Regions from separate parts of the Lysinibacillus sp. NPDC097162 genome, predicted to be linked through region 4. Evidence: riboswitches for the same ligand, from Rfam matches in the RefSeq annotation. Region 4 holds a riboswitch; each other region holds the start of a gene.
The links. Region 4 has a riboswitch for thiamine pyrophosphate ahead of thiC (phosphomethylpyrimidine synthase ThiC). Riboswitches for the same ligand answer to the same signal wherever they lie in the genome.

Region 1 (7,982 bases), on a different contig from region 4:
ATTTTTAAATGTACTCAGGTTAGCAGCCAATTGGTAGAAATTATAAACTTGAAATACAATAAACGGGCGTAATCTCAAGAATCAGCGAACGGTTTCGTTAAAGGATCATTTAGTTGAAAAACATTTTTTAGGGTTAGCGAGTGAAAACACCTTGCTGTATACACCTATAAAAATCTCATAAGGAAAGTCACGAATCGTTGATTTAAAAACATTCGTGACTTTTTAATGTGCGCACGAACTTTAGTCAGTCGATATTACCATTCAAAAATTTATCAAAAGTTTATAAGAATTATATTTTTCTACTTTAACCTTGTATTTATAATTGAAAGGGGCAAGTAGAAAATGAAAAAAATGATGAAGTGGTTTTTGATAAGTTTCTTCACTTTATTGATTGTGCTTATCGGTTCTGTATTTAGCTTCCATAAGTTCAAAGAGAATAAAGAGACATTGTTACTAGAGAATAATACGGGCAAGTTAATCGATTTTAATGGGAAGAAGATTAACATTTATTCTGAAGGTCAGAATGCAGATACATTTGTATTTATGGCTGGCTCAGCAGTAGCAGCACCTATGTATGAATTAAAAAGCTTGTATCGTCATTTTTCAAAAGAAAATAAAATTGCCGTTGTGGAAAGAGCAGGATATGGGTATAGTGATGAATTTAACGACGATCGAGATATAGATGTAATATTAGAACAAACGAGGGAGGCACTATTTAAAAGTGGCAATAAGCCCCCTTATATTTTAGTACCACACTCTATTTCAGGAATCGAAGCTATCTATTGGGCGCAGAAATATCCGAAAGAAGTTAAAGCGATTGTGGCGTTAGATATTGGTTTACCTTCTCAATATATAAAACATCCGGTAGGTTTCGTAGAAAAGGCTTTTATGAAGGCAGGAACTATATTAAGTGAATTAGGATTCCAAAGAGTGTTTCCGATTTTAGCATATAACGATGCCGTCTTAGAGAAGGATTTTCTGACTTCACAAGAAAAAGATATATTTAAAGCAGTATCAAATAAACAGGGAATCAACAATGATATGGAACAAGAAATGCTACATTCCGTAAAAAATAGCAAAAAGTCTACCGCATTATCTATTCCAAAAACAACCCCTATTTTATTTATTGATGCGTACCTTGATAAAAATTCTGAAGCTGCTAAAGCATCACTAAAAGACTATCAAGATTTCGCAAAGAAGTTAGAAGTTTCAAGTGTTATTCAAATAAAAAGCAAGCACAGTATTTACTTGTACCATCCAACTGAAATTTATGAAGAAACCCAAAAGTTCTTGCAAGAAATGGCTGAAAAATAGTGAGGAAGAGACAAAAATGTTGTTTACAATTTTACTTGTAGAAGATGATAAAATGATTGGAAGTTTATTGGAGAATATACTTCAAAAAGAAGGTTATAAAGTAATCTGGTTAGAAAATGGAGCTTCTTTATATACAGTTATAAAGCAAGTGGACATTGTTATTATGGATATTATGCTACCTGGAGAGGACGGGTATCAGATTTCAATGCGAATTAATCAGTTAGGGCATAATATTCCTATAATATTTTTAACTGCTAGAAGTGACATTGATAGTAAATTAAGAGGGCTTGAAATTGGAGAAGATTACATGGTGAAGCCATTTGATCCAAGGGAATTATTAATACGAATAAAAAATAAATTAATTGCTTCTTACGGAATTCACAAACAAATACAGCATTTATCCATTGATGTTACTCATATGCGTGTCGTTAATAATCAGAATAATAAAGAAGTCGAATTTACAGCCTTTGAAAAGAAAATATTCTTTTACCTCTATGAAAACGCAGATTTTATTTTATCTAAAGAACAATTCATTGATTATCTTTGGCAGCTAGAAGATCGTAATCCTAATTTAATTAACGTGTATATTAAAAAGGTCCGCAACAAGATTGCGGATACAGATGGTGTGATTATTCAAAATGTATATGGAGAAGGTTATCGTATGAATACCCGTGTTAAACAATGAAACTAAAAAAGAAATATCAACTATTGCTATTGTCGGTTATATTCAGTGTTCCTCTTTCGATTGTAGTAATTAATGTAATCGTAACGGTAATTTACAATCATTTTTCAAATGATACAGAAAAACGTTTTTTTGAGTCAAAAGCCTATCCAATTATGCTAGGGTTATTTATCGTCTGTTTTATTACTTTGGCTATTTTATTCTCCAAATCCATTAATTCATTAATTAAACGAATTAATGAATTAAACCAAACCATTATGGAGTTGGCGAGTAACGACAAGAAGAGACTTCAAAAGATTCCTTACTCTCGAAATGATGAATTAGGGGATTTAACCAATGCAGTAAACCTTCTCATTGACCGGACGATATCGAAGGAAATTGAAATAATGCAACAAGAGCAAATGAAACTAGAACTTTTAACTCAGTTGCGCCACGATATTAATACACCTTTAACAGCTATGCGCTTACAACTTTACACAATCGAAAATGATTTTTCACAACATCAGGATATTTTCAATTCTTTAAACGAACAAATAAACTATATTTCAAAGTTATCCAATGAATATGACTTTGAGCGCTTATCTTGTGTTGATAATTCCTATATAATCATGGAAAAAGTAGATGTTCCAAAACTTATCAATACCATCATTTTAAAGTGGAATTTTTTATATAAAGTTAACCAAATCTCTATTGTGTTAAACGATTCCTCAACTAAATGCCATTGGAAGAGTAATGAAATTTGGTTGCACAGATTATTTGATAATATCTTCCAAAATATTTTGCGCCATGCAGTGTGCGATACATTGGAAATCACTTTGCAAAAAAACTCAATTATATTTAAGGATAATGGGGTTGGGTTTAATGTGGAGGAAAAGGGTACTGGCCTACGAATCATCGAAGATATTTGCCGAATGCTTGAACTACAGAGTACAATCCAATCTAACGAAAAAGGTACTCAAGTCACCATAAGTTATGCGCAACATTAAAACTTTAGTAATTGCAACGGCTCTAATTGAATGCTTCTCAAAATCTTATTTGAGAACATCTTTATGTTTAACGTTGTAAATGCTTAAATTATATAACAATCGTGCGCTTTAGTTTAACTAGCAACAATAGAAAAATAATAGAAAAAAGGACTCGATTTCACTTAATAGGACTCGAGCCTGTTTTATTACCTTCAATTTCGGATAATACTTCATCCTTACTAATTGAACCGTTTTGCGCTTGTTCCTGAATTTCAAGTAAACGATTAACGCCCACTTTTTTAATTAACACATGTGTCGCTTCTTCCTTAGTTTGGAAGGGAAGAGTATCCGGATTTGTAGTTGCTGCCTCGCTTACAATTTCTTGAACCTTCGAATCGTTCTCGATATAAGCTTTAACTTCTTCTAAATTTTCGTCATCTAAATTAGATTTCACTTTTTCAATTATTTTTTCGGAAGCGATATTTGTCCCTAAATGCCATACAGCATAGCCAGCTGCTCCGAGTAAAACAAGAAATACTACGGTAATTTTTAAAAGCTTTTTCATCAACTCACTCCTGACACTTTGAATAAAGCACAAACTCTCAAAAATTACGAAGAAAAAATGTTTTCTATAATTAGTTTAATTTCAATTATAACTAGATGACATATAGCAACTATCTTTTCAAAGGGCGATGGAAGTTATATCGTGTTGTATGGAGAATAACTCTTTTTTAACTTGTTGGTTTTGCAAAAGATTAACTGTTTCGTATTGGAGAATTTTTGATGTTCCAAATTCCATGCATATTCTATTTGCAAAAGTCATGTTGCAGAATACTTGTATAGTCCAATAGAAGCTCATTTTTATCAATTACGAAAATACTAGCTTGTCATTTTACGATAGATATGGTTATAATAATCAACGAAAAGTTCATAAGTTAAGAATGTAGGGGGGCTGGAAGTTGCCAGCTGAGATTGCGTCCGTTTAGATGCTGACCCTTTGAACCTGATTTGGCTCGTACCAGCGTAGGGAACATCTATTCAAAAATATTCGTATACTATTTTTTGATACCGTTTGCAAACGTCTGGGATAACTCCTAGGCGTTTTTTTGTTTAGGATTCATTATTCCGCCTAAAACTAGGAGTAATCTATTAGAAGCGATGCAAATGGCCTGAGAATACCTTTTCTGGTGAAAACATTCAATCGTGAACACTTTCAAACTACTAGACTTGGAGGACACAGCATGAAAAAGTGGTTTTTCGTTCTTGTTGCTGCATTATTAACATTAGTTGGTTGTAGCGAAAAAGAGGACAAAGAGGAAACAAGCACATTGAAAAAGGTATCCGTTGTACTGGACTGGACACCTAATACGAATCATACAGGACTTTATGTTGCGAAAAAGCTTGGCTACTTTGAGGAGCAAGGTTTAGACGTAGACATTTTATTACCTGGTGATGCGGGGGCAGATCAACTTGTTGCATCAGGCAAAGCTCAGTTTGGCGTTAGCTACCAGGAAGGTATAACGCAAGCACGTGTTCAAGACGTGCCTCTTGTATCGATTGCAGCAATTATTCAGCATAATACATCTGGCTTTGCATCAGATGCTTCAAAAGGCATTACGTCACCAAAAGATTACGAAGACAAAACGTATGGTGGTTGGGGAAGCCCAATAGAACAAGCTGTTTTACAATCTCTAATGCAAAAAGAAAATGCTGATATAAAGAAATTAGATATCGTGAATGCAGGAGACTTAGACTTTTTCACAATGATGCAGAAGGATATAGATTTTGCTTGGATCTATTATGCTTGGACAGGTATTGAGGCGGAGCTTCGTGGAGAAAAATTAAATATGCAGTATTTAACAGACTATAGTGAGCAACTTGATTATTATACACCTGTACTTGCAACGAATGAAAAGATGATTAAGGATAATCCTGATGTGGTAAAGGCATTTGTTGCAGCTACTACAAAAGGTTATGAGTATGCCATTGAGCATCCTAGTGAAGCAGCGGATATATTGCTTGAAGCGGTACCTGATTTAGATAAAGCACTTGTGCATAAAAGTCAGGAATGGTTAGCAAACAAATATCAAGATGATGCAGCGCAATGGGGCGAACAAAAATTAGCAGTTTGGGAAAACTATGCGGACTGGATGACAAAGAACAACGTATTAGAAGGCGAATTTCATGCAGATCAAGCTTTTACAAATGATTTCTTACCAAAGAAAGGGGCAAAATAAATGGCTAATTCATTAATTAGTGTACAAATTATACCTAAAACAGAAAAATACGAGGATGTGATTCCATTCGTTGATGCGGCGATTGCGATCATTGATGCTTCAGGTGTGCGCTATGAAGTGCAACCACTAGAAACGACAATGGAAGGTGAACTGTCTACCTTACTCCAAATTATAGAAGAGATGAATAAAAAAATGATTGAATTGGGTGCTATTAATGTTATTACGCAAGTGAAAATTTTATATCAACCAACTGGCATTACAATGGGAACGTTGACGGAGAAGTATCGAGGATGAAACAAGTAGTAACGAAAGGAAGGTCGATTATTTTTATCGCCTTCCTGTTAGTTATTTGGGAAGTCGTTATCCGTTTGGCTGACATCCCACATTGGCTATTACCAGCGCCGAGTGCCATCGTTACTGAGGGTGTTCACTCTTATAAGACGTTCATGCCCCATGTGTTCGCTACTATACAGCTAGCGGTACTTGGCCTTGCTATTGGTATATTTTTCGGCTTGAGTGTTGCGATATTATTACACCGTTCAGCGACGGTACGGGCATTTGTGTATCCGATTTTAATTGTGTCACAAAATGTGCCTGTGCTTGTCCTAGCACCTTTATTAATTATTTGGTTTGGTTTTGGGCTGTTACCGAAGCTGATTATTATTTGTCTCGTTTGCTTTTTTCCTATCGTTATTGCGGCAATGGATGGATTTCGTCAAACGTCATCTGAGCTTAAGCATTATTTTGCAATGATAGGTGCTACAAAAGGTCAAACATTTTGGAAGTTAGAATGGCCATTTGCCTATCCGTCTATATTTTCTGGTATAAAAATTGCAGCGACATATAGTGTAATGGGGGCTGTCATCGCGGAATGGCTTGGTGCGAAAAAGGGGATTGGTGTTTATATGACACTTGCCCAATCATCGTTTCGGACGGATCGTGTATTTGTGGCGATATTTGCGATTGTATTGTTAAGTTTATTGTTGTTTGGCGTTATTCGTTTTGTTGAAAAGCTAGTTGTAAAGGGGAGGGGATCACATGCTGAACATTCAAGACATATCTAAATCCTTTGGCTCGCTTGAAGTAGTTAAAAACTTATCCTTTACAGTAAAGGAAGGAGAATTTGTGGCAATCATTGGTCCCTCAGGTAGTGGTAAAAGCACTCTCTTTCAATTAATAGGAGGTATAACGCCTTTGAATCATGGTGCTATTTTGTTAAATGGAGACGACATTCAGCAAAAAACAGGCACTATTGGTTACATGCCACAGCAACCTTGCTTATTACCGTGGCGGACAATTTTGGAAAATGTCACAATTGTAGAAGAATTGCAGCATCGACCTAATATAGAGCTTGCAAGAAAATGGTTAGAAAAGGTTGGCCTATCTTCTTTTGAAAATGCTTATCCTCATGCTTTATCAGGAGGCATGCAGCAACGTGTATCATTTCTGCGAGCCATCGTCAGTGAGAAACCAATTTTATGCTTAGATGAGCCGTTTTCAGCGCTTGATGAGTTTACAAGATTAGAAATGCAAGCATGGCTGTTATCGATTTGGGAGGAACATAAAAAATCTATCCTGTTTGTTACACATAGTATCGAAGAGGCGTTATTTTTAGCAGATCGCATTATTGTTTTAACAAAACGTCCAGCTACTATTAAGAAGGAAATAATTGTTCCATTTGCACGACCACGATCTGAGGAAATTCGCCATAGTGCGCAATTTACACAATTAAAACAACAACTTTTCCATTACTTAAAAGAAGAAAAGGACGATGCATATGTTGATTGATGCACATATTCATTTAGATCAGTATAAGGAAGAAGAAGTGCCTCTGCTACTTGAAGAAGCACAATATGTCATTGCGGTGAGTATGGACTTGCAATCGAGTAAAAAAACGCTGAAGTTAACGACATCATACGATAAGGTTAAGGCAGCATATGGTTTTCATCCTGAACAATCTTTACCAAGTGACGAAGACAGACAAGCTTTATTTGATTGGATACGGCTTCATGCTAATGAGATGATTGCCGTTGGAGAGGTCGGGTTACCTTATTATCGCAGACAAGCTCAGAAGATTGATGAGCAGCCTTATATACATTTATTAGAACAATTTATTAAATTGGCTAAAGAGCTTCACAAACCGATTGTGTTACATGCTGTTTACGAAGACGCTTTAATCGCATGTGATTTACTTGAGCAACATGATGTGACGAAAGCACATTTTCATTGGTTTAAGGGAAGCGAAGAGGCGATTGTGCGCATGATACATAATGGCTATTATATTTCAATTACACCTGATTGTGTTTATGAAGCAGAAATTCAAGCATTGATTAAAAGATATCCATTGGAACTCATGATGGTTGAAACGGATGGTCCTTGGCCATTTGAAGGACCATTTGACAAAGCTCGTACTTCGCCGTATATGATGTCTAAAACCATTGAAGTTATTGCAACTATTAAAGGCTTAACAACACAAGAAGCGGCAAAAATTGTAACACGAAATACAAAGTTATTTTATAATTTATAAAGACACGACAAAAACAGCCACATCTAGTACGACGAATCGTCTACATGTGGCTGTTTCCTATGCTTTGTTCTATTTTGTTCTAATGTAGCACGCTTCGTTTTAGTAACGCGCTCATGTGTACTGAAAGGGGAAGTTTGACGCTTTTTCTCAACGTCTTTACCTTGTGTACGTTTTAAATGCAAACGCTTCTTTTTAGCCTTAGATTGTGCCATGATAATACCTCCATATAATATTACCAATATATTACCGAAAAAGGA
Region 2 (7,982 bases), on a different contig from region 4:
AAAATTAAAGCACTTCGTTTGAAAAAAGGTCTTACCCAAGAAGAGCTTGGAGAACGTACTGATTTAAGTAAAGGCTATATTTCACAACTGGAGCGAGATTTGAATTCGCCTTCTATTGAAACGCTTTTTTCATTATTAGAAGTTTTAGGATCGACGCCTAAGGAATTTTTTGATGATGATGCACCAGAACAAAAAGTTGTCTACACTGAGGAAGATCAATCGACCTATACAGATGAAGAAAAAAAATATGAAATTCAATGGCTCATTCCTACTTCAAATGAGAAAGAAATGGAGCCCATCTTTTTGACACTTGCTGCTGATGGAGAATTTAAACAATTCGAACCATCTCTATCAGAAACGTTTATTTATATTGTCAAAGGGCGTATTCGTCTCGTTTTAGGGAATGAACAATATATAGCTAGTGAAGGTAATGCGCTCTATTTTGACGCATCCGATCATCATCAAATTTTTAATGCACATGACGATGAGACAAAAATTTTACTCGTCGCAACTGATTCTTATTTATAGCTTAAGGAGGCGCTTCAATGACAACAAATTCAATTATCCGCTTTGAAAATGTTTCAAAATCATATAGTGACGGTACAGTCGTCCTACAAAATATTAACTTAGAGCTTGAAAAAGGTAAGTTTTATACGTTACTTGGTCCTTCTGGTTGCGGTAAAACAACTATTTTACGTATTATAGCTGGTTTCACAGAACCTACTACAGGTGATGTATTCTTCCACGATAAAAAAATTAATACTGTTCCAGCAAATGAACGCCAAGTTAACACAGTATTTCAAGATTATGCGTTATTTCCACATTTAAACGTTTTTGAAAACGTGGCATTTGGACTACGCATTAAAAAGCTTCCTGAAAGCAACATTAAAGAACGTGTGTCAGAAGCGCTTAAATTTGTCAATTTAGCAGGTTACGGCAATCGTGAAATTTCTGAAATGTCAGGTGGGCAACGTCAACGAGTGGCAATCGCTCGTGCCATTGTGAATGATCCAGAGGTAATTTTACTTGATGAGCCTCTTTCTGCACTAGACTTAAAACTTCGTACTGAAATGCAGTATGAACTACGTGAATTACAACAAAGACTTGGTAAAACTTTTGTATTTGTTACACATGACCAAGAGGAAGCTCTAGCCATGAGTGATGAAATATTCGTACTGAGTGAAGGTCAAATTCAACAATCAGGTACGCCAGTAGATATTTATGATGAACCAATTAACCGTTTTGTTGCCGACTTTATCGGAGAATCAAACATTGTTAACGGTGTTATGATAGAAGATTTTACAGTTGAATTTGCTGGTAAAGTGTTTGAGTGTGTTGACCAAGGGATGAAACCAAATGAGAAAATCGATATTGTCATACGGCCAGAGGATTTAGAAATTACAACAGTCGACAAAGGAAAATTAATTGTTAAGGTAGATACACAATTATTCCGTGGTGTACATTATGAGCTTTCCACATATGACAAGGCAGGTAATGAGTGGCTTGTACATTCATTGAAAAAAGCTGAAGTAGGGGCAGAAATAGGATTAGACTTTGATCCAGAAGCCATTCATGTAATGCGCTTAAATGAAACTGAGGAAGAGTTCGATAAACGTCTAGAATCCTATGGAGATGACGAAGATGCAAACTAAAACTTCGAAATCAGCGTTATTTCCATATGTTTTATGGATTGCACTTTTTGTTATTGCGCCGATTGCTCTCGTTGTTTACTACTCCCTACTAGATTTACATGGCAATTTTACGCTTAATAACTACAAAGCATTTTTCTCTTCTGTCTATTTAAAAATGACACTTAGTTCGTTTTGGTATGCGTTTTTAATAACATTCTTTACACTGCTTATTTCATACCCAACAGCTTATTTTTTAACAAAAACAAAGCACAAGCAGCTATGGCTGTTGCTCATTATTATTCCGTCTTGGATTAATTTATTGTTAAAAACATACGCATTTATAGGGATTTTTGGTTTATATGGTCCGATTAACGCAGCGATTGAAGTATTCGGCTTTGATCCGAAGCAAATGCTATTCACAGATATTAGCTTTGTCTTTGTATCTGTTTATATTTTTATACCATTTATGATTTTACCAATTTTCAACTCATTGGATCGTCTAAATCCAACGCTTATATACGCAGCCCGCGACCTAGGTGCATCTGCTTTTACAACGTTCCGTCGCGTCGTATTACCATTGACGATGGATGGCGTTAAATCAGGGATTCAAGTTGTATTTATTCCAGCTTTATCACTATTCATGATTACTCGCTTAATTGCAGGGAATCGTGTCATTACTCTGGGTACAGCAATTGAACAGCAATTCCTTGTGACGCAAAACTGGGGCATGGGTTCAACGATTGCCGTATTTTTAATTTTATTCATGGTGATTATTATGCTTATTACAGGTCAAAAGGATAAAGGAGGTCGCGTACGATGAGCAAACTCTCAACATCTGCAAAAGTGTATTTAGCGATTGTTTTTATCGTCCTGTATGCACCTATACTTTACTTAGTCTTTTACTCATTCAATAGTGGGGATTCCATGACTAACTTCCAATCCTTTACATTGGACCATTACAAGGCAGTTTTCGAGGATTCAAGACTACTCGTTATTTTAATTAATACGGTAATTGTTGCACTGCTTTCAGCCCTTATCTCGACAATTATTGGCACATTAGGAGCAATTGGTATTGTTACGGTAAAAGATTCGAAAATGCGCAATACCCTACTTTCTTTAAATAATGTGTTAATCGTTAGTCCAGATGTTATTATCGGCGCAAGCTTTTTAATATTATTTACAATGGTTGGCATTAAACTAGGCTTTGCTTCGGTATTATTAGCCCATGTAGCGTTTAGTGTTCCTATTGTAGTACTTATGGTTTTACCGAAATTGCTAGAGATGAATAAGTCGTTAATTGATGCAGCTTTAGATCTTGGCGCTTCAAAAAAAGATGTCATGATGCGCGTTATTTTACCGTATATCCAGCCTGGTATTTTTGCAGGTTTCTTTCTCGCTTTAACTTATTCATTGGATGACTTTGCCGTAACATTTTTCGTAACAGGAAATGGCTTTAGTACATTATCTGTTGAAATTTACTCGATGGCTCGTGCAGGTATTTCTTTAACGGTTAACGCAATTTCTGGTTTAGTATTCTTCGTAACTATATTAGTTGTAGTCGGCTATTATTTCTTTACTAGCCGTACAAGTAAAAGAACGGGGGGACAACAATGAAATCTTTAATTCAAGCTACTATCGCTATTCTTGTCGTTTCCGCCCTTTTAATGTACGCTGCTGACGCAATGAGTGCGAACGGTGGTAAAAGTGGTAAAGATACATTAACGATTTTTAACTGGGGAGAATATATCGACCCTGATTTGCTAAAGCAATTCGAAAAAGAAACGGGTATCCATGTTATTTACGAAACATTTGACTCCAATGAGGCAATGATGACGAAAATTAAACAAGGTGGTACGGCTTACGATATTGCAGTGCCATCTGAATATATGATTGAAAAAATGAAGGAAGAAAACTTACTACTTCCGTTAGATAAAACGAAAATACCTAATTTTAAAAATATCGATCCGTATTTTCTCGATTTACCATTTGATGATAACAATGAATACTCTGTTCCTTATTTCTGGGGCACAGTAGGTATTGTCTATAATCCAGATTTGGTCGGTGACTTAGATTTCTCTTCTTGGGAAGATTTATGGGACCCATCGTTAAAACGTAAAGTCTTTTTAGTAGATGGTGCACGTGAAGTTATTGGCATGGGCTTAAATAGTCTTGGTCATTCCCTTAACTCGTTAGATGACCATGAGTTACGTCAGGCTACAAATAAACTAATTACACTCGCACCAAACGTTAAAGCAATCATCGGTGATGAAATTACACCTTTAATGATTAATAACGAAGCGGCTGTCGCTCTCACATGGTCTGGTCAAGCAGCAGATATGTTATTTGAAAATGAAGACTTAGACTTTGCTGTTCCAGAAGAAGGCTCAAACTTATGGTTTGACAATATGGTTATCCCGAAAACTTCAAAAAATGTTGATGGTGCACATGCTTTTATTAACTTTATGTTGAAAGCGGAATCTGGTGCGCAAAACGCTGATTATGTAGGCTATTCTACACCTAATATTGCAGCGATGAACTTAATGGATAAAGAAGTTGTAACTGATGAGCGCTTCTACCCTTCCGAGGAGCAACGCAAAAAATTAGAAGTATATAAAAACCTTGGTCCAGAATATTTAGGCAAATACAATGAATTGTTTTTAGAATTTAAAATGAGTATTCGATAAATACTAAAGAGAAAAAACAATATTTTTCTCTCTCAAAGAGTCGACAAAAGGCATCAAAAGTTTAAATACTTGGTGTCTTTTGTCATTTTTTCTTTTGATAGTTCTAATAGAGAATTTCACTTCCGATATGTTCAGTTAATTGGAGCGGAGGGCGGCGACTCCTGCGGGAACGCACAACACGTAAGACGCAACAGGCTGCGCGCCAGCGAGGGTTGCGGCTTACAGTATACCCGTGGAAAGCGACCGCCCGTAGCGGAAATCAACGGTATTATTCATAGGAAAAAACAATATCTCTGTTCCAATCACCAGGTCATTCATCTACGACTATAATCCAATAGCCAAGCAATATTTCTTTATGATAGACTGGAGTAATGTTTCAATAGAAAAAAGGGGGGTATTCGATGACCCAGCAGAAGTCTAACAAGGCGGCTTTGTATATTTTAATGTTTAATATGTTTATCGCAATGGGGAGTATCGGAATTATTATTCCTGTTATGCCAAAGTACTTACATATATTTGGTGCAGCAGGACAAGTTCTTGGCATGTTAATTGCAACGTTCGCCTTTGCACAATTCATTTTTTCTCCAATTGCTGGGAATCTTTCGGATCGATATGGTCGAAAAAATTTGATTATTTTTGGTCTGATTGTAACTGGTATTGGGCAAATTTCGTTCGGGCTATCTACAGACGTATGGATGCTTTTTGTTGCTCGATTCTTAGGAGGTTTAGGTTCTGCCTTTGTAGCACCTCCAATTATGGCGTTTGTAGCAGATATCACAACGTATGAAGAACGAGGTAAAGGAATGGGCATGTTAGGTGCCGCTATGTCTCTTGGTTTTATGATTGGACCAGGTATTGGTGGATTCCTATCTAAAGTTAGTTTGCATTTCCCATTTTTCATGGCTGGAGGAGCTGCTATTATTGCCTCTATCCTTTCATTGTTGTTATTACCTTCTACAAAACCAAGTGCAGCTCAGAAAGCACAAAAGCAAGACAATCTCGTAAGACAGATGGCACGTTCAGTCCAAATGCCATACTTTGTTATGTTGGTAATTATGCTAGTGTTCTCGTTCGGCATCGCCAATTTCCAAACGACATTATCATTATTTGTGACAGACAAATTTAACTACACACCTACCGATATTGCGATCATTTTAACTGTCGGTGGCGCATTTGGTGTTGTTGTGCAAATGTTCATCATAACACCACTCTTTAAACGCTTTGGGGAAATGAAAGTTGTATTAGTCAATTTATTTATTGCTGCTGTAGCTATTTTCCTAATATTATTTGTTTCTGGCTTCGCACTTATTTTAGTTGTCGCAACGATTTTCTCAACGGCAACAACACTTATTCGCCCAGCCGTCAACACACTGATTTCTAAACTTGCTGGTAATGAACAAGGTTTAGCCGCTGGACTTACCAATGCCTATATGAGTCTTGGAAATATGATTGGTCCTGCACTTGCGGGTCTTTTATTCGATTGGAATATGAACAGCCCGTATATATTTGGGGCAATTATTTTAATGACATGCTTCTTACTAGCGCTTATTTGGACATTGAAAAAGGCGCCGCATCTTATGCAGCCTGATGCAAATTAGTCTATTGACAATTATTTGTAATATGGTACATTTATTATCGAAAAATTAAATCGTTTAATACCACTAGGGGAGTCTTTACAAGGCTGAGACGTATATGCTCATATACGGACCCTTTGAACCTGATCTAGTTCACACTAGCGGAGGGAAGTGGCGACGCTTGCTTTCGTGTAATGTAAAATGCAAGGCCGCTTCCTTTCGTGACAAGGAAGCGGCTTTTTTGTATTCATTAGACAGTGCTATCGGCGATTTTGCGAGGTCTACCGGCGATTTGTCCGGTTTTATCGGCGATTTCGGAAGTTCTATCGGCGATTTCTCACATTTTACCGGCGGTTCACTGGGTTCTATCGGCGATTCATCGCACAAAACTAAAAGGAGTATCTATCATGTCTATTCGAAAACTAACTACGATGGCTTTATTAGTAGCTATTGCAGTAGCAGGCTCTATTTTTGTCTCCATTCCAACTGGCATTGCACGTGCTTATCCTGTACAACATGCGATCAACGTCATCTGTGCCATTCTATTAGGTCCTATGCCTTCCATCGTCGTTGCTATAGTTACATCATTAATTCGTATCTTAACAGGCACAGGCTCTCTTTTAGCGATTCCTGGTAGCGTCATCGGTGCTGCATGTGCAGCCTTTGCTTATAAATACAGTCGCAACAACTGGCTAGCTGGTATTGGTGAAGTATTTGGCACTGGTATCCTTGCCTCATTAGTCGCTGTACCATATGCGCAGTTATTAATGGGAACGTCCGTAGGAGCATTATTTTTTATGCCTGCATTTTTTACATCTAGTTTAATTGGGGCATTTCTTGGTATTATGATTGCTAGCAGTCTAAAGAAAAACGCATCGCATATTCTTATTACGAAGTAGCTATGTTTATAAAAAAAACGATAGCACACGCTTTTAGCAATGTGCTATCGTTTTTTTAATTAAGAGCGTTTTTTCATCCCTTTTAATAACTGTGCAACGTTTGTGTCTTCCGACTGTACAGTTGCTTCTTCTACAGACTTTTCTTTTTGTTTATGCCTTGTTATGAAGCTCCAGCCAAAGCGTCGAATCGTAATATCTACGAAGAATAATAGCATCCCCGTTAATAATAACCATGTTGCAATATTTTGGCGCTCTGCTCCTTTGTTAGTGAACTTACGGAACACATCTTGTGGTTCTTTCAAGACAGAGCCACCTGTTTGCTTCGTTAGTTGCTCGACAAGTGTTTCATTCACAGGACGTAATTCATATTCTGCACTGTACGGTACGCTTAGTCCAGCCTGATAAATCGCCTGTTCTTCGTCAGCAATACGGAAAAAAATCAACCCTGGTTTAGCTTGGACAACTGCACGTACTTGCGAAGCAGAAATCGTTTCAAGCTGCAAATCAAGCTCCTCGCCAGATTCATCAACAGCGACAATATCTAAAAAGGCAGCTTCATTTGTCGGGTCCGTAATGATAAATGAGCCATCTGTATCAAGACGTACATCATAGGCTACATCATTATAACTTGGTAGCATTTGCGAAATAATTGTTTGCCAAAATGATCCCCATCCTTGCCATCTTGCCCAGTCACCAGCCCATTTCCCTGTCGAATCTGATGTGAAAGCGAAAGTTTTACCAAGTCCATATTGCCATTGAGCCAATACAGGGTCTTCCTTCTCGCTTTCGGCAATCACAGCAGCTCCCTGCTTCGCTGTCGTACCAATATATGCATTCATTTGTGGCACACCATTTGCAAAGAGTGCATTCCATCCAGCTGCATTATAAATTGTAGGGTAAAATGGATTGTCTTCTATATAAGTACGGGAAATCATGGCTGTCTCACGTGATAAAATTGAAGGAATTGTTTGTTCATCAATGACATCATAGAAACGACCACTACCCATTTCACTTAATGACTGTAGTAAGTTGCCATCTGCATCTTGTCCAATCGCCACTGTAGAAAGTGTAATCCCTTGTTCCTTACCATTTTCAATTAAATCCTCATAATTGCCTGATTGCGACTGTCCATCAGTTAATAAAATAATATGCTTCCTCTGCAATTTTAAATCTGCCAAACTATCATATGCCGCT
Region 3 (7,982 bases), on a different contig from region 4:
AAATTTTTTCGCTTCAATAATTGCTTGTTTTAAAGGTATTTTTTGACCAATAAAAGCGGTTAATGCAGCAGAAAATGTACATCCCGTTCCATGCGTGTTTTTCGTTGCAATTCGAGTAGATTGCATTGAAAATGATTCGCCATCTTCAAAAAATACATAATCTGTTGCAAAATGATCGTCATGTAAATGTCCGCCTTTGATAATGACACATTGAACACCTAATTTTAATAATGATTGAGCAGCTTGCTGAATGTCTGATACATTGTTTATTTTTCTAGCAGTAAGTGTCTCTGCTTCTGGAATATTAGGCGTTACGATTGTAGCAAGAGGTAATAAATCTTTTTTTAATGCCTCAACTGCTTCTTGTTGTAATAAGTTTTCTCCTCCTTTTGCAATCATTACAGGATCAACGATAAGCGGAATATTTAAATTAGACAGAGCTCGTGCAATTGTATGAATAATATCTGAAGAAAAAAGCATTCCTGTTTTTATTGCACTAATTGAAAAATCATCCAGTAGTGAATGAAGTTGTTTATTTACAAAAGCTTGTTCAATTGGAAGTACACCGTTCACTCCTAATGTGTTTTGTGCTGTTAAAGCAGTTATAACGGATGTCCCGAATACGTCTAATTCCTGAAATGTTTTTAAATCAGCTTGGATGCCAGCTCCACCACCGCTATCTGAGCCAGCTATTGTTGTTACAATATGCATTATTTTTCACCGTCCTTCGATAAACGGTGTAATTCATTTAAGACCGAAACTGCAAAATCACCGTTATATGGCGCGGATGAAGCGGCATGTTCAGCAACTTTTTTATAGCACGTTAATGTATTGCACAACTGAGAAAATGGCTCATTACCTGCAATATAAGCTGCACAGCAAATGGCACTTAACAAACAACCAGTTCCTGTAACTTCTGTCATTCGAGCATGTCCACCAATAATCCATTGGGAGTGCTCTCCGTCAGTTATAAAATCTTTTTCACCAGTTACAATAACAATACAATTATATTTTTTAGAAATTTCTTTTGCTTTATCTTCAACAGAAATTGAACCGCTGCCACTATCTACTCCTTTTTGTTGCCAATAAACATCAGCAATAGCGGCAAGCTCACCGATATTACAACGAATAACAGCAAAATGAACGGCTTCTAATAATTGCTGTACCGCTTGTTTACGTAAATTTGTTGCTCCAACACCAACTGGGTCCAAAATAATCGGTACACCTAGCGCATTTGCCTTTTTTCCAGCAAGTAACATCGATTCATTTGTACGGGTAGTAAGCGTGCCAATATTAATCAATAAGGCTGATGCAATCGATACCATCTCCTCAACTTCCAGAGATTCATCTGCCATTACAGGCGAAGCACCAATTGCTAATAAGCCGTTTGCTTGAAAATTTGCCACAACATAATTTGTAATACAATGAATGAGTGGTTGTTTTTTACGAATAGTTTGAAAAATCATCGTAGTCCTCCTTTTTTTGGACGGACGTAAGCATGCAAAAAAGCTCTTTTTTTCGTGCGAAATATACACGTAAAAAGAGCCTATCATCAATAATAAGATGTGTGTTGCTCCCTACGTCAGTATTAACTAACAGGTTCAAAGGGTCAGGTTTTACCTTCTCAACTCGTTATGAGTCCCCCCGCAATCATGAAGTTTTTAGTTGTCCAAAATGTAACATACCTATCCACAGTATTCAATAGCATTTTATCATTATCTGGAAAGCAGTGACTGATGCCATATAATAAACCATGATAATTGTCATGACTTTCTTAAAATAAGGTTCATCCATTGAAAATAATAAAAAATGAGTTTTATAATAAACCTAGCAATAAGGAGGCAGTTATTATGAAAAGACAGGATTTAATCGCACCAGAATGGTATAACATTGTTGAGGAGATTGAGAAATATGCTCAGGACCCAACTAAAAATGCATTAATTGTTTATAATAATCATGAAGAAATTCAACATATTACATATGCAACTTTACTTGAAAAAGCAAATCAGGCGGCCCATGTATTTACTTCGCAGGGACTAACAAAAGGCGATGTGCTTTTAGTTATGGTTCCAAGATCTGTCGAGGCATATATCGTCTACATAGCGGCATTAAAAGCGGGCTTAACGATTATCCCTAGTTCGGAAATGTTGCGTACAAAGGATATTGAATACCGAATTACACATGCAAATGCAAAAGGAATAATTGCCTACGAGCCATATATTGAGCAATTTGACGAAGTGAAAAACTTAAAGGGTATTTTGCAATATGTTATTGGTCATGCTCATACACCATGGCAACCGTTGCTTGAAAAAATGGAGGAGCATCCTACAGACTATACGAATCCTACACCGACAAAAAGTACAGACAATGCTTTTTTAGCCTATACAAGTGGAACAACTGGCAATCCTAAGGCGGCTGTTCATACACATAGCTGGGGTTATGCTCATTTACGGACAACGGCACCGAATTGGTTAGGTGTTCAAGAAAATGATATAGTATGGGCTACTGCGGCGCCTGGTTGGCAAAAATGGATTTGGAGTCCATTCCTAGCAACTTTAGGCAGTGGTGCTACGGCATTTGTTTATAAAGGCAAATTTGATGCGTCAACTTATTTGTCATTGCTTGAAAAATTTAAAGTAAATGTATTATGTTGTACACCGACAGAGTATCGTTTTATGGCAGCACTCAATAATTTACAGGACTATAATTTAAGCGGAATTCGCCAAGCTGTATCAGCGGGTGAACCACTGAATAGTGAAGTAGTAAAAGTGTTCTCTGAAACGTTTAATATACAGGTTCGAGATGGTTACGGGCAAACGGAAAATACATTACTTGTTGGGACAATGGTTGGCATGGAAGCGCGCGTCGGCTCAATGGGTAAACCGACACCAGGAAATACAGTAGAAATAATCGATGACCTAGGACATCCTGTGTCGGAAGGTGTTGTTGGGGATATAGCAGTGCATCGAGAAACACCTGCACTCTTTAAAAAATATTTCCAAGATCCTGAACGCACAAACCTACAATTCCGCGGAGAATGGTATATAACAGGTGACCGTGCATATAAAGATGCTGATGGCTATTTTTGGTTTGAGGGCCGCGGAGATGATGTCATTATTTCTTCAGGCTATACAATAGGGCCATTTGAAGTAGAAGATGCATTAATGAAACATCCTACAGTAAAGGAAGCGGCTGTTGTTGCTAGTCCAGATGAAGTAAGAGGAAATATTGTTAAGGCATTTATAGTCCTTCGTGAAGATGAGACTGGGGATGATACACTTATTAAAAAGTTACAAAACCATGTGAAATTATTGACTGCACCTTATAAATATCCACGTGCGATTGAATTTGTAGAAGTGTTACCTAAGACTGCCTCTGGTAAAATCCGTCGTGTCGAATTACGACAACAAGAAAAAGCGCATTACACACATCAATAAATATTTCCTAGGAAATAAAGTCGGAAAATCAAAGTTCATGTTTTTTTATGAACTTTTGATTTTTTGTTGTAGCCCCATTTATTTATAGTAAAATAATAAACAACAGAACATTTTTACATAAAAATTACTTAAAAGTGAAACGTTTTGGACATTTAGACGTATAACGTGATGAGGAGGCGTTTGTATGAATGTGAAAAGGTGGATAGCTTTGGCTATTGCAGCTGTGTTGTTAGTATTTTCATTAGGGATTAATACGATTTTTGCCATATTTAAATCAGACTTTTTTAGTAATTTTGACAGCATTGTCGCTGGAAATAATTTAAATGTTTATGAAACGGTTATTGAGGGTGAAGATTATAGTAAGCGTATTGCCTATTTAAAAGTTGATGGAACGATTCAAGATGTTGGATCGAACACATTATGGCAAACCGTTGCTTATGATCACCAGTTTTTCTTAAATCAGTTGGACAATATTTTATATGATGATTCAGTACAAGGTATTGTTCTTAGTGTTAATTCACCAGGTGGTGGTGTAAAGGAATCGGCAGAAATTTATAAAAAACTGTTGCAAATTAAAGAGGAACGTCAAATTCCAATTTATGTGTCAATGGATTCGATGGCAGCATCAGGTGGCTACTACATTTCAGCACCAGCAGATAAAATTTATGCACACCGTGATACGATAACAGGTTCAATTGGTGTCATTATGCAATCTATTAATTATCAGGAACTTGCAGAAAAAGTTGGCGTGAAATTTGAGACGTTTAAATCTGGGCAACATAAAGACATGCTGAGTCCAACGCGTGAAATTACAGCAGAAGAACGCGCTATGATGCAAGATATGATTAACGAGTCATATGAAGAGTTCGTTGATATTGTTGAACAAGGACGTAATATGTCTGAAGCTGACGTGAAAAAAGTGGCAGATGGTCGAATTCTTGGTGGAACAAAGGCACTTGAAGCAGGCTTAATCGATGAAATTGGCGACGAGCAAGCAGCTATTGCAGCTTTACGTCAAGATTACGGTTTAGAGGATGCAGTTTTGTTTGAATACAGCTATGATCAAGGTGGCCTACCGTCATTAATTGGTATGAAAGTAAGCTCTCTTTTTGGTCCATCGGCTGAAGAAAAAATGCTAACGAAAATTATGACAGAATACAAGGCACCTAAAATGATGTACTTATATGGTGAATACTAAGGAGGGCATACCATGACAAACAATGAATTCGTTTTGCAAGGGACACCCTCAATTGAACAAGAACTGTTAGATAAGCCAACGACACCAATAGTGACTACAAATTACGAATTGAAGACAGCAGGATTTTGGGTGCGCTTTTGGGCATTTGTCTTAGATGGATTAATTATTTCAGCAGTTGGTGGCATCGTTGCCAATCCGATATTTTACTTAATGGACTGGTCATTATCGGATTCGGTCTGGTATGCACCTATCTCAATTATTTCAGCTATTCTCTATTATTGTTACTTTGTATTAATGACGAAATTTTTTGGGCAAACGTTAGGGAAAATGGCTTTCGGGCTACGCGTTATCTCACTAGAGCATGACAAACTTACATGGTCAGATGTGCTGTTCAGAGAATGGATTGGTCGTTTAATTAGTAACATAATTATGCCACTTTATATTTTTGTGGCGATTTTACCTGACAACCAAGGCATACATGATTATTTTGCAGATACGACGGTTGTCCATGAAAAAGTATACGTAGCGAAAGAAACAGCACAATTAGCGACACCAACTCAGGAAAAATTAAAAGAGCCTGAACAGATAGTGGAGAAGATTGAAGAAGAATAATAATGGGCCCACCTCCAACATATGAGGTGGCCCTTCTTTTTTGGACTGTTGTCGAGCAATATTAGGTGGCAAATGACAGGCATTCACAAAGATTAGCCTATAATAAGCTGTCCTAGTTGCAATTAATTCCCTACATTTAGTAAGATTATGTACATATGATGATTAGGAGGCGTTTTCATGGCACAAATTACATTTAAAAAAGGTCCAGTAACACTAATAGGTAACGAAGTAAAGGTTGGAGACCAAGCACCGGATTTCACAGTTTTAGCAAATGATTTATCACCTGTTTCTTTAACGGATTCAGAAGGTAAAATTCGTTTATTTAGTGTTGTTCCGTCATTAGATACAGGCGTATGTGATGCACAAACACGTCGTTTTAATGAAGAAGCTGCAATTTTAGGAGATAACGTAGTTATTTATACAGTATCTGTTGACCTACCATTTGCTCAAAAACGTTGGTGTGGGGCTGCAGGAATTGATGCAGTTCAAACAGTTTCAGATCATCGCGATCTTTCTTTCGGTGAAGCATATGGTGTATATATTAAAGAATTACGTCTTCTAGCACGTGCAGTATTTGTGGTAGATGCAGCTGGAAAAGTGACTTATGTCGAGTATGTACCTGAGGCTACAGATCATCCAAACTATGAAGCAGCAATTGCAGCAGTTAAAGCACTAGCATAATTTGCTTCTTTTAGGCTAAGATAATACTAGACAAAAGGGCTGTGACAGAGTTTGTCACGGCTCTTTTCTGCGTGAAAGGAAGTTATGTATGGAAAAGATTGAAAAACTATTTGGGATGCTAAATGAGCATGCAGAAAAAATAGAAAAAGAGCAGGATACGACTTTATTAGAGGGTGTACTTGATGGACTAGAGGCTTGGCTTGATGGGGATGTAGATTTCTCACAGCAAGGTGCAACGAAAGAAGACGTGCGCAAGTCCATTCAAATTGCTATTTTAAAAGGAATGCGAAAAGGTTCCCAGCCAAATCATCAAATGACGCCAGATACTCTTGGTCTATTAGTTGGCTATTTCGTAGAACAAATTTTTGCGGATCGATTAGCAAAAGAAAAACTGACAATGTTGGACCCAGCAGTTGGCACTGGTAACTTACTGTTAACTGTTATGAATTTACTCGATGGAAAAGTAGAGGCATCTGGTGTGGAGGTTGATGAGTTACTTATCCGATTAGCCGCAGCAACAGCAGATTTAACAGAGCAGCCAGTTTCTTTATATCGACAAGATGCTTTGCAAGACCTATTAGTAGATCCTGTAGATGCCATTGTTTGTGATTTACCAGTCGGTTACTATCCGAATGAGGAAGTGGCTTTAGATTATGAGCTTTGTGCATCTGAGGGCATGAGCTATGCACATCATTTATTTATTGAGCAGTCTGTCAATTATACGAAGGATGGGGGATATTTATTTTTCCTAGCTCCGACGCATCTCTTTGAATCCGAACAGTCTAAGCAACTGCATAAGTACATTCAAAAGCATGCTTGGATTCAAGCAATAATTCAATTGCCAGATACGATGTTTGCTAATAAATCACTTGAAAAAAGTATTGTGATTTTACAAAAACAAGGGGAAGCTTTTAAAGCTCCGAAAGAAGTATTGTTGGCGAAAGTACCAAATATGCAAAATAAACAAGCTCTTGCGATGTTCTTTGAAAAAGTGAAAATGTGGCAAGAAGGAAAATAATAAAAAAGGTATCCATATTTGGATACCTTTTTATGTATTGCTTATTAAGCTTCTGGTGTACGGATAACAAGTACGTCACAATTAGCTGAACGTACGATTGCTTCTGAAACTGAACCGATTAGGAAGCGTTCTACTGCATTTAAACCAGTAGCTCCACAAATAATTAAATCTGCATCTACGATTTTAGAAAGCTCTTTTGTAATAATATTTTTAGGAGATCCATACTCAATTATTAGGTTTACGTTTGCTAAGCCTTCATCTTCAGCTTGTTTTTTGTAACCATTTAATAATTCTTCTGAGAAAGCTTGTGCACGTTCTGCAATTGAACGGTCATATGCTTCGATAGCAGCGAATGAACGTGTATCAATTACGTTTACTAGGTTTAATACAGCACCTTCGTTACGTTTAGCAACATCGATTGACTTACGAAAAGCGTACTCCGCTTCTTTAGAACCGTCTACTGCAACTACAATGCTTTTATAATGATTAGCCATTTGTATTACCTCCCTATTTGTATAATGTAATTATACCAAATCATTTTCTAAAGGAAATACTTTCCGGAGAAAATTTGTGAATAAGTAAAGGCGTTTACTATGAAATACCTCGTTTCAACTGATTAGTAGTAATATTTAGTATTTTAAAAATGTTACGAATTTAATTAGTATTTGCTTTAATTAAAGCATTTTTTTCACTTGTTTGGTAAGATGGAAGTGCAAGGGGGTCATCATCTACGAGGAATCGTATTTTGGTGAGATATTGCTTAGTTCATAGGTTATGAAAGGGGATTGGAAATATGAAGATTGGTATTCCAAAAGAAATTAAAAACAACGAAAATCGCGTAGCAATGACACCAGCAGGGGTTGTCTCATTAACGCATGCTGGCCACGAAGTGTATATTGAAGCAGGAGCTGGTATTGGTTCAAGCTTTACAGATGCAGATTACGCGGCAGCGGGTGCACATATTGTTGCATCAGCAAAGGAAGCATGGGCTCAAGAAATGATTTTAAAAGTAAAAGAACCCGTAGCATCGGAATAC
Region 4 (7,982 bases):
TTGGTACAATTATTCTTTTACTACTAATTATCTGCTCAATATCCTACTACCAACTGAATAACATCGATAAATTGAATAAAGAATTATTTGAAAACCGTGTTAATAAACTTATACAAGTCGATAAAATCCTTATCGCTGCTGCTTTGCAAGGAAACTATCTTCGTTCATATATGCTTGAACCAGATAACGTAACAATACAAAAGCTCGAGGAGCAAGAACAAATAATCCAAGCTAAAATAACAGAGCTGGACAAAATGTTTACTAGCCAAACGACACAACAGCAAATGGACATTATTAAAACGAACCAAGCCATTTTTGAAAATGCAGCACAAGAGATTATCAATACATATAGCCCAGATGATGTACAATCTGCTATCAATATTCTTAGAGCAAGAGCACATCCTGCAAGAGAGGCAATTCAACAAGCAATTCACGAGATTGCCATTTATGAAGAGGAGCAAATACAACTAGCCCGTGCAGAGTCGTCAAGAGCAGAATCTGTAAGCTCGAATATCATCCTAATCCTCGCTGCTACTTCTATTATTCTCTCCTTTATAATTACGTTCATTATGACAAGAGTGATTACAATTCCCGTTAATAAATTAGCCACAGCAGCAAATGTAATTGCTAGCGGCGATCTACGACAGGAAGATGTAGAAGTAAAAACAAAAGATGAAATTCGAAATTTGGCTGATTCATTTAATGTCATGAAAACTAATTTGCGCTCACTTATTGATAATGTCGCAAATAATATTGAGTACACGACTTCTAGCTCTGAAGAATTATCGGCAAGTACAGAGGAAGTTTCTCTTACTTCTAGCGATATTGCAAAACGTATAGAAATCATGGCAGAGGACGGTAACCAAGCTGTAGTTACTGGACAGGATACCTCTACCGCTATGGACGAAACAGCTCGTGGTGTCCAACGCATCGCTGAAGCTACACAAATGCTACATTCAAAGGCAATTGATACACAAACTGTTGCCGATAACGGCGAAAAAATGTTGCAAACGACTGAAAATCAGATGATGGTCATTCAGCAATCATCAGATAAGACAAACGAACTCATTAAACAGTTAAGTTCACAATCGGCTGAAATTGAAAATATCACGAAAGTTATTACCGATATTACCGATCAAACCAACCTACTTGCACTTAATGCAGCCATCGAAGCTGCACGTGCAGGCGAACACGGACAAGGCTTTGCAGTCGTTGCTGATGAGGTACGTCAGCTAGCTGAAGAGTCAAAAATATCCGCCAACCAAATTATTAATTTAACTACAAATATTCAGCAAAACACAAGAGAAGTAGAAAAAGCTGTGAGCGTCACAGTACAAAAAGTTGATGAAGGCGTTACATACATTCATAATGCACAAACTGCCTTTAATGAAATAATGGACGCAATTGAACATATGGCATCTGAAATTGAAGACGTTTCAGCTTCCACACAGCAAATTTCTGCCGCTACTGAAGAGGTTGCTGCATCGGTCAATGAAATGTCATCTGTGGCAAAAAATGCAGCACAGCAATCCGAATTGATAGCTGCGGCAATTGAAGAGCAAACATCAATTATTCAAGAGGTTAACGCTGTTGCAAAATCATTAAGTGATGAGGCAACAACCCTTCAAGATGAGATAAATAAATTTAAAATTTAATAGCCAGCCAAAAAAAGAAAAAGTGTTAGATTGACAGCAATCAATCTAACACTTTTTTGCTATGCACATTTTTATGACTACGGAGGACACTTTCCACTCTTCACACTGTAAGCTACAACTCGCTTGTGAGTGGTTCATTGCGTTTTATGTTCTGTGCAGGACCGCATCCACTACCATTAACTATTGCGCTCTTGTTCCATTTTATTTATTACTAAAGTGAAAACTTTAACGCCTCTGTTCTTTATCATTGATACAGTCTGCTACCAGTATCTTTGAACTCTTTTGCCTTTTCCTGCATCCCTTGATGGATTGCTTCTGTCGTATTTAAATCTTTTTCTTTAGCATAGTTCCGAATATCTTGAGAAATTCTCATACTGCAAAACTTAGGACCACACATCGAGCAAAAATGTGCCGTTTTTGCTCCTTCTGCTGGTAAAGTCTCATCGTGATATTCTACAGCTCGCTCTGGATCTAACGATAAATTAAATTGATCGCGCCAACGAAACTCAAAGCGAGCCTTTGAAAGAGCGTCATCTCGCTGCTGTGCACCAGGATGACCTTTAGCTAAATCCGCTGCATGTGCCGCAATTTTATATGTGATAACACCTACACGAACATCTTCTCGATTTGGTAACCCTAAATGCTCCTTCGGTGTTACATAGCACAGCATCGCTGTTCCAAACCAGCCAATCATTGCAGCCCCAATTGCTGATGTAATGTGATCATAGCCAGGAGCAATATCCGTCGTTAGAGGACCCAATGTATAAAATGGCGCTTCTTTACAAACTTCTAATTGCTTGTCCATATTTTCCTTAATAAGATGCATTGGCACGTGCCCAGGTCCCTCTACCATCACTTGTACATCGTGCTTCCAAGCAATTTGCGTTAACTCCCCTAGCGTTTCAAGCTCTGCGAACTGCGCCTCGTCATTGGCATCTGCAATTGAGCCAGGTCGTAATCCATCCCCTAACGAAAAGGCAACATCATACGTTTTCATAATTTCGCAAATTTCTTCAAAATGAGTATATAAGAAATTTTCTTGATGATGGAATAGACACCACTGTGCCATAATTGAACCTCCACGCGAAACAATACCCGTTACACGATTAGCTGTAAGCGGTACATAGCGCAGCAATACACCTGCGTGAATCGTGAAGTAATCAACCCCTTGTTCAGCTTGCTCGATTAGCGTGTCACGATACACCTCCCACGTTAAATCCTCAGCAACGCCATTTACCTTTTCAAGCGCCTGATAAATTGGCACTGTTCCAACAGGCACAGCAGCATTACGGATAATCCATTCGCGAGTTGTATGAATGTGCTTACCAGTAGATAAATCCATAATATTATCAGCACCCCATCGTGTTGCCCATGTCATTTTTTCAACTTCCTCAGCGATGGATGAAGTAACAGCTGAATTTCCAATATTGGCGTTAATTTTCACGTGGAAGTTACGGCCGATAATCATCGGTTCCGCCTCAGGATGATTTATATTAGATGGCATTATAGCACGCCCTGCCGCAATTTCTGCACGTACAAATTCTGGTTTTAAATTTTCGCGAATCGCTACAAATTCCATTTCTGGCGTAATAATTCCTTGTCTTGCATAATGAAGCTGTGTCACATTACAGCCTTTTTTCGCACGTAAAGGTTTGCGAGAAAGCTTTGGAAAAACATTTTCCTTTATGCGCGGGTCATCCGCGTTGCGGAATCCATTATCCTCGGGCTTAATGGTACGTCCCTCGTATTCCTCTACATCGCTCCGTTCTTTAATCCACTCACGACGCAAAGCTGGTAAACCTTTTGTAATATCGACTTTGTAAGTTGGATCTGTATAAGGGCCACTCGTATCATAAACTCGTATAGGTGCGTTATTCTCTTCACCAAAGCTACCCGTTGTGGGGCTTAGCTTAATTTCACGCATTGGCACTAATATATCTGGACGTGATCCTTCTACATATACTTTTTTACTTCCGTCAAAGCTTGTCATAATGTTCATGTTTTTTTCGCTAACTGTTGTCATTTACTATTCCGCTCCCTTTTACGTAAATTATTAAAAGGACCGAATCTAGCCCACTCCAACAAGTAGCATTACAAATAAAAAGCCGAATCCAAAAAAATATTGGATCCGGCTGTACATGTAAGGTTACATTTATCGCAAAGTTCAAGGAGTGCGAAGTTCATTAACTTTCCCACGCTGGTATGAGCCAGATCAGGTCCAAAGGGTCAAGAAACCTCAATGCGTTTCCCTCTCAGCCCGACTCATCGGACTCCCCTAGTTAAGCTATTCAGTTTGATGCTAGTGTAACAGATATTCCTAATAGATGGAAGCCATTAAGTAAATAGTATTTCTGCCATATAAATTACGATTGTCACAGTAATACAGCTTACAATTGTTGAAAAAAGCACCGTTTGTGCAGCGGTTTCTGACCCTAAATCATATTCTAGAGCTAGACTCGAGCTATTACGTGAAGTTGGAAATGCACTCGCAATAAAGAGCGATTGGGCCACAACGCCATCTAAGCTGAGGGCAAAAATGATAAGCAATGCAACAGCTGGACCTACTACAAGTCGTGTAAAACAGCTGACAAACACAGTTCTATTGAACATTGATTTAATTTCAAGCTGAGATAGTTGCGCACCGAGCGTAATAAGAGCAACAGCGATAAACCCATCAGCAACGTGGTCAATTGGAATACGGATAAATTGGGGAATGCCAATATTAAAGAAATTCATTGCCACACCGATAATGAGCGCATGAATAATCGGCATTTTCAGGAAGTCCTTCACAATGGCCATACCTGATTTAGTTGAAGAAATTAAATTATATAATCCATATGTATAGGTCGTTACATTTTGAAAAATAACGAGAATAACTTGAATGGCCACCCCAATTGGTTGTGTCACAAAAATCATTTGTGCCACCGGAATGCCATAGTTACCAGAGTTAATGAGTACAACACTATTTTTAAATACCGCTGCCTCTGTTTTCTTTAAACCTAGCCCCTTCGCTATAAAATGACTAAGCACCATTTGACTCCCAATAAAGAGCACAATAAATAATGCCACTTCACCGAGCACCGATAGTTCCACGCTCGTTTCATATAAATTTACAAATACCGCTGCTGGCATAAAACAATATGTAATAAGCTGGGATAGCGCTTTTAAATTAAATTGAAATTTCCTCTGTAAAAACGCCCCAAGTACAAGTAACACTAAAATAGGCGCAACAATTTTAAAGAAAATCATACCGAGATACATCATGGAGGCGCCCCCCTTTCATCTTTCTATAGTAAAACTGTTCCCAAACTGGGTCAATGCCCTCTCAGCTCTACCGTTTACATAAAAAGAGACTGTCCTTGGAAAAGGACAGTCTCAACGTGTCTACAAAAGCATCAAGAAGTTTTACCGGCGGTTTCTCAAAGGTTATCGGCGGTTTCCGAGGGTGTATCGGCGATTCCTCCACGTTTATCGGCGATTTCCGAGGGTTTATCGGCGATTTCGGAAGGTTTACTGGCGATTACCTCGGGATATTCACTTTGCTTTGTAGAAAATTCAATAGCTTAATTATGCAAGTTTAAATCGATTCACGACTTCTTGTAGCTCTTTAGAGATTTGGTTCATATTGTTAATTGATTCTGCAACCTTTTGCATTTCTGCCTGTTGATCCACAGCAGATGCACTTACTTGTTCAGCAGAAGCTGCAGTTTCCTCTGAAACGGCAGAAATACTTTGAATCGCTGTAACTGCCTGATCTTTTTGCTCTAACATTTGGGAAAGATTTGACAAGAGGTCATTAATTGCCGTTGCAATAGAATGAGAAAGCTCATTATTATCTTTAAAAGCAAGCTCTGTATTTTGCACTGATTCATTTTGAGCTTGCATCAAATCAGCATTAGAAGCAATAACGGACACCGTTTGCTTCGCGTCTTCTAGAATGCTAGTTACCGTTTTCTTAATCACTTCTGTTTCGTTTTTAGACTGTTCCGCTAGTTTACGAACTTCTTCCGCTACTACTGCAAAGCCTTTTCCATGCTCTCCTGCACGAGCAGCCTCAATACTTGCATTTAACGCTAGTAGGTTGGTTTGCTCCGTTACTCCTTGAATGGATACAATAATTTGGTTGATGTTTCTGATGTTGCTAGATAAAGATTCCATCTGACTTTGAATGCGTACATTCATTTCATTTGTTTCAGCATTTCGATCACGTAAGCTTTCAACTTCTTTCATGCCCTGCTCTGTAGAAGCTTTTGTTTTCATTGACAGCTCATCCATTTGTTTGGAAAGCATTGTAATGGCGTCAATTTGATCGGACAAATCAATCATTCGATAATTTGTTTCCTCCGTATCCTCTGATTGTTTCGAAGCACCTTGCGCAATTTCATTGATAGCTACAGATACTTCTTGATTTGATGCGACAATTTCATTAAATGCTTCATTGACATCATCTGATGATTGATTAAGTAATGTTGAAGAATTTAATACCGTATGGATGGCATCATTCGTTTTGTCCAGCATATTGTTATAGGCTACTGCAACAGCACCAATTTCATCTGATTTTATAAATTTTTCATCTATTTTTTTAGTTAAATCGCCTTCAGCCGCCGTTTCAATGGATGCACGTAAAACTTTCAAAGGCTTTAACTGTTTAAAGATAAACATCGCACTGGCAGCAGCCATTAAAACTACCATAATGATTGCAGCTACAATCGTAAAGATGAGAACTTTATTATACGTTTCTAATATTTTAGATTTAGGTAAAACTAACTGCACTGACCATACTTCGTCAATGTTTTCTAACATCATTGGAGCAAAAGCATTGAATGATTCTTCTCCAAGCTGCTTAGAGTCAACATACAGACTATCTAGCACCCCATTGTCCATGGATTGTTTAACACTTGTCCAATCAATAGCATCCTGCATATTCGTCCCGTCTAGCTTTTCGTTAATACTATTTACTGTTAACATACCTTGATTTGTAATAATTCCTGCATAACCACCATCAGGAGTAATGGATTCAGCTAATCCCTTTAAAAAATCAACAGATAAATCTGCTGTTAATACGCCAAAATTTTTACCTGAGGCATTAACTAGCGGTACTGCAATTGTCGTCATCGATATCGTTTTACCACTCACGCTATAATCGTACGGCTCTGTTAGCACAGCACGACCTTCTTCTGTTGGTATACGATACCAATCAGCCGCATCCGTTTTGTCAATTCCCTCTATAGCATTAGTAGAAGTCTTATTTCCATCTTTAGTTAAATAAGGTATGAAGCGATTATTTTGATCTATTAATGCAGTGTCGATAGTTGGGCCAACTTTTATAGCGCCATTTTCAAGGACGGCACCTACACCAAGTAAATCCTCATTTTTCATTAAATTAGTTTCCAGTATATCCATTACACTTTCTGTTGAAAGCTCGTCATTTTTTTGCATTGCTTCAACAATACGTTTTGTCGTTTGTAATGTATCATTGGCTTTCTTAAACCGTTCGCTCATCTTCGCAGCAGATAATTCCGCGTTTTGAAGCGTTGCGTTTTCTGAATCATTGACACTCTGATTATGTAGAATAACACTTGTTACCAATGTATAAGCGATAAATAACACTAAAAATAATCCTAAAATTAAAGAAGATAGTTTTAAAGCAATACTTTTTGGTTTTTTCATTACAAACACCTCCATTTTTATAAAATAATCATAATGTATGGACCTATGTATCACAACAATAAATAATCTAATTTTACCAAGTCAAATAAAATTTTCTAATAAAAATGCCTGATTTTTAGACAACAAATTGATACCAACACCCATTTTTACTAAAATTTGTAATATATATGTGAGTTAAACAACTATAGGCATTAGAAATAACTTTCTAACTAAAATTCCCGCTCTCTTTATCACTGTAGAAATTTCGGAAGCGCTTCTAGTGGTAGTAATGATATATTATACTATAAAAAACGACTGACCTTTTTACCTATTAACCTAAAATATGCATAAAAAATCCTTAAGCTATGATAAAATTAGTATTATTAAAATAGGAGGTTTGCCCGTATGAAACATAAAAAAAGCCTAGCCTTGCTTGCTCTAGTAGCCGTTCCATCACTTATTTATTCAACACCTATAACGTCTGCATCAGCTGCCGATACCTCGACACATGCAAAGACGGCATACATATATAATAATTATTACTACTATAATTCCAACGTGCAGAATGTTATACAGCTTATTTCAAATATTAATGATACATCATTTGCGTTTCAGGCTTACTTAGAGGCTGCCATCAAAGCCTACAATGCATTGTCAGAAACTGAAAAACAATATGTT

Region 1: it holds a riboswitch for thiamine pyrophosphate, as region 4 does, so the genes downstream of both, ACIQXW_RS06960 (ABC transporter substrate-binding protein) here and thiC (phosphomethylpyrimidine synthase ThiC) in region 4, are expected to answer to the same signal.
Region 2: it holds a riboswitch for thiamine pyrophosphate, as region 4 does, so the genes downstream of both, thiW (energy coupling factor transporter S component ThiW) here and thiC (phosphomethylpyrimidine synthase ThiC) in region 4, are expected to answer to the same signal.
Region 3: it holds a riboswitch for thiamine pyrophosphate, as region 4 does, so the genes downstream of both, thiM (hydroxyethylthiazole kinase) here and thiC (phosphomethylpyrimidine synthase ThiC) in region 4, are expected to answer to the same signal.

What each region holds. Positions count from the first base shown of each region.
Region 1 covers NZ_JBIWDT010000001.1:1,380,252-1,388,233, forward strand. The annotation lists gene ACIQXW_RS06940 (alpha/beta fold hydrolase) at 343-1,314, shown strand; gene ACIQXW_RS06945 (response regulator transcription factor) at 1,331-1,999, shown strand; gene ACIQXW_RS06950 (sensor histidine kinase) at 1,996-2,982, shown strand; gene ACIQXW_RS06955 (hypothetical protein) at 3,140-3,526, opposite strand; TPP riboswitch at 3,897-4,008, shown strand; gene ACIQXW_RS06960 (ABC transporter substrate-binding protein) at 4,203-5,198, shown strand; gene ACIQXW_RS06965 (thiamine-binding protein) at 5,199-5,492, shown strand; gene ACIQXW_RS06970 (ABC transporter permease) at 5,489-6,262, shown strand; gene ACIQXW_RS06975 (ABC transporter ATP-binding protein) at 6,237-6,986, shown strand; gene ACIQXW_RS06980 (TatD family hydrolase) at 6,976-7,725, shown strand; gene ACIQXW_RS06985 (hypothetical protein) at 7,749-7,937, opposite strand.
Region 2 covers NZ_JBIWDT010000005.1:26,661-34,642, forward strand. The annotation lists gene ACIQXW_RS18450 (helix-turn-helix domain-containing protein) at 1-528, shown strand, start outside; gene ACIQXW_RS18455 (ABC transporter ATP-binding protein) at 546-1,652, shown strand; gene ACIQXW_RS18460 (ABC transporter permease) at 1,642-2,451, shown strand; gene ACIQXW_RS18465 (ABC transporter permease) at 2,448-3,245, shown strand; gene ACIQXW_RS18470 (ABC transporter substrate-binding protein) at 3,242-4,315, shown strand; gene ACIQXW_RS18475 (MFS transporter) at 4,717-5,913, shown strand; TPP riboswitch at 5,969-6,076, shown strand; gene thiW (energy coupling factor transporter S component ThiW) at 6,297-6,788, shown strand; gene ACIQXW_RS18485 (VWA domain-containing protein) at 6,848-7,982, opposite strand, start outside.
Region 3 covers NZ_JBIWDT010000003.1:174,320-182,301, forward strand. The annotation lists gene thiD (bifunctional hydroxymethylpyrimidine kinase/phosphomethylpyrimidine kinase) at 1-711, opposite strand, end outside; gene thiM (hydroxyethylthiazole kinase) at 711-1,466, opposite strand; TPP riboswitch at 1,558-1,656, opposite strand; gene mbcS (acyl-CoA synthetase MbcS) at 1,851-3,437, shown strand; gene sppA (signal peptide peptidase SppA) at 3,622-4,635, shown strand; gene ACIQXW_RS15530 (RDD family protein) at 4,648-5,247, shown strand; gene tpx (thiol peroxidase) at 5,425-5,928, shown strand; gene ACIQXW_RS15540 (class I SAM-dependent methyltransferase) at 6,017-6,946, shown strand; gene ACIQXW_RS15545 (universal stress protein) at 6,991-7,440, opposite strand; gene ald (alanine dehydrogenase) at 7,740-7,982, shown strand, end outside.
Region 4 covers NZ_JBIWDT010000009.1:11,402-19,383, forward strand. The annotation lists gene ACIQXW_RS22450 (methyl-accepting chemotaxis protein) at 1-1,655, shown strand, start outside; gene thiC (phosphomethylpyrimidine synthase ThiC) at 1,900-3,678, opposite strand; TPP riboswitch at 3,828-3,942, opposite strand; gene ACIQXW_RS22460 (AEC family transporter) at 3,990-4,919, opposite strand; gene ACIQXW_RS22465 (methyl-accepting chemotaxis protein) at 5,223-7,325, opposite strand; gene ACIQXW_RS22470 (hypothetical protein) at 7,710-7,982, shown strand, end outside.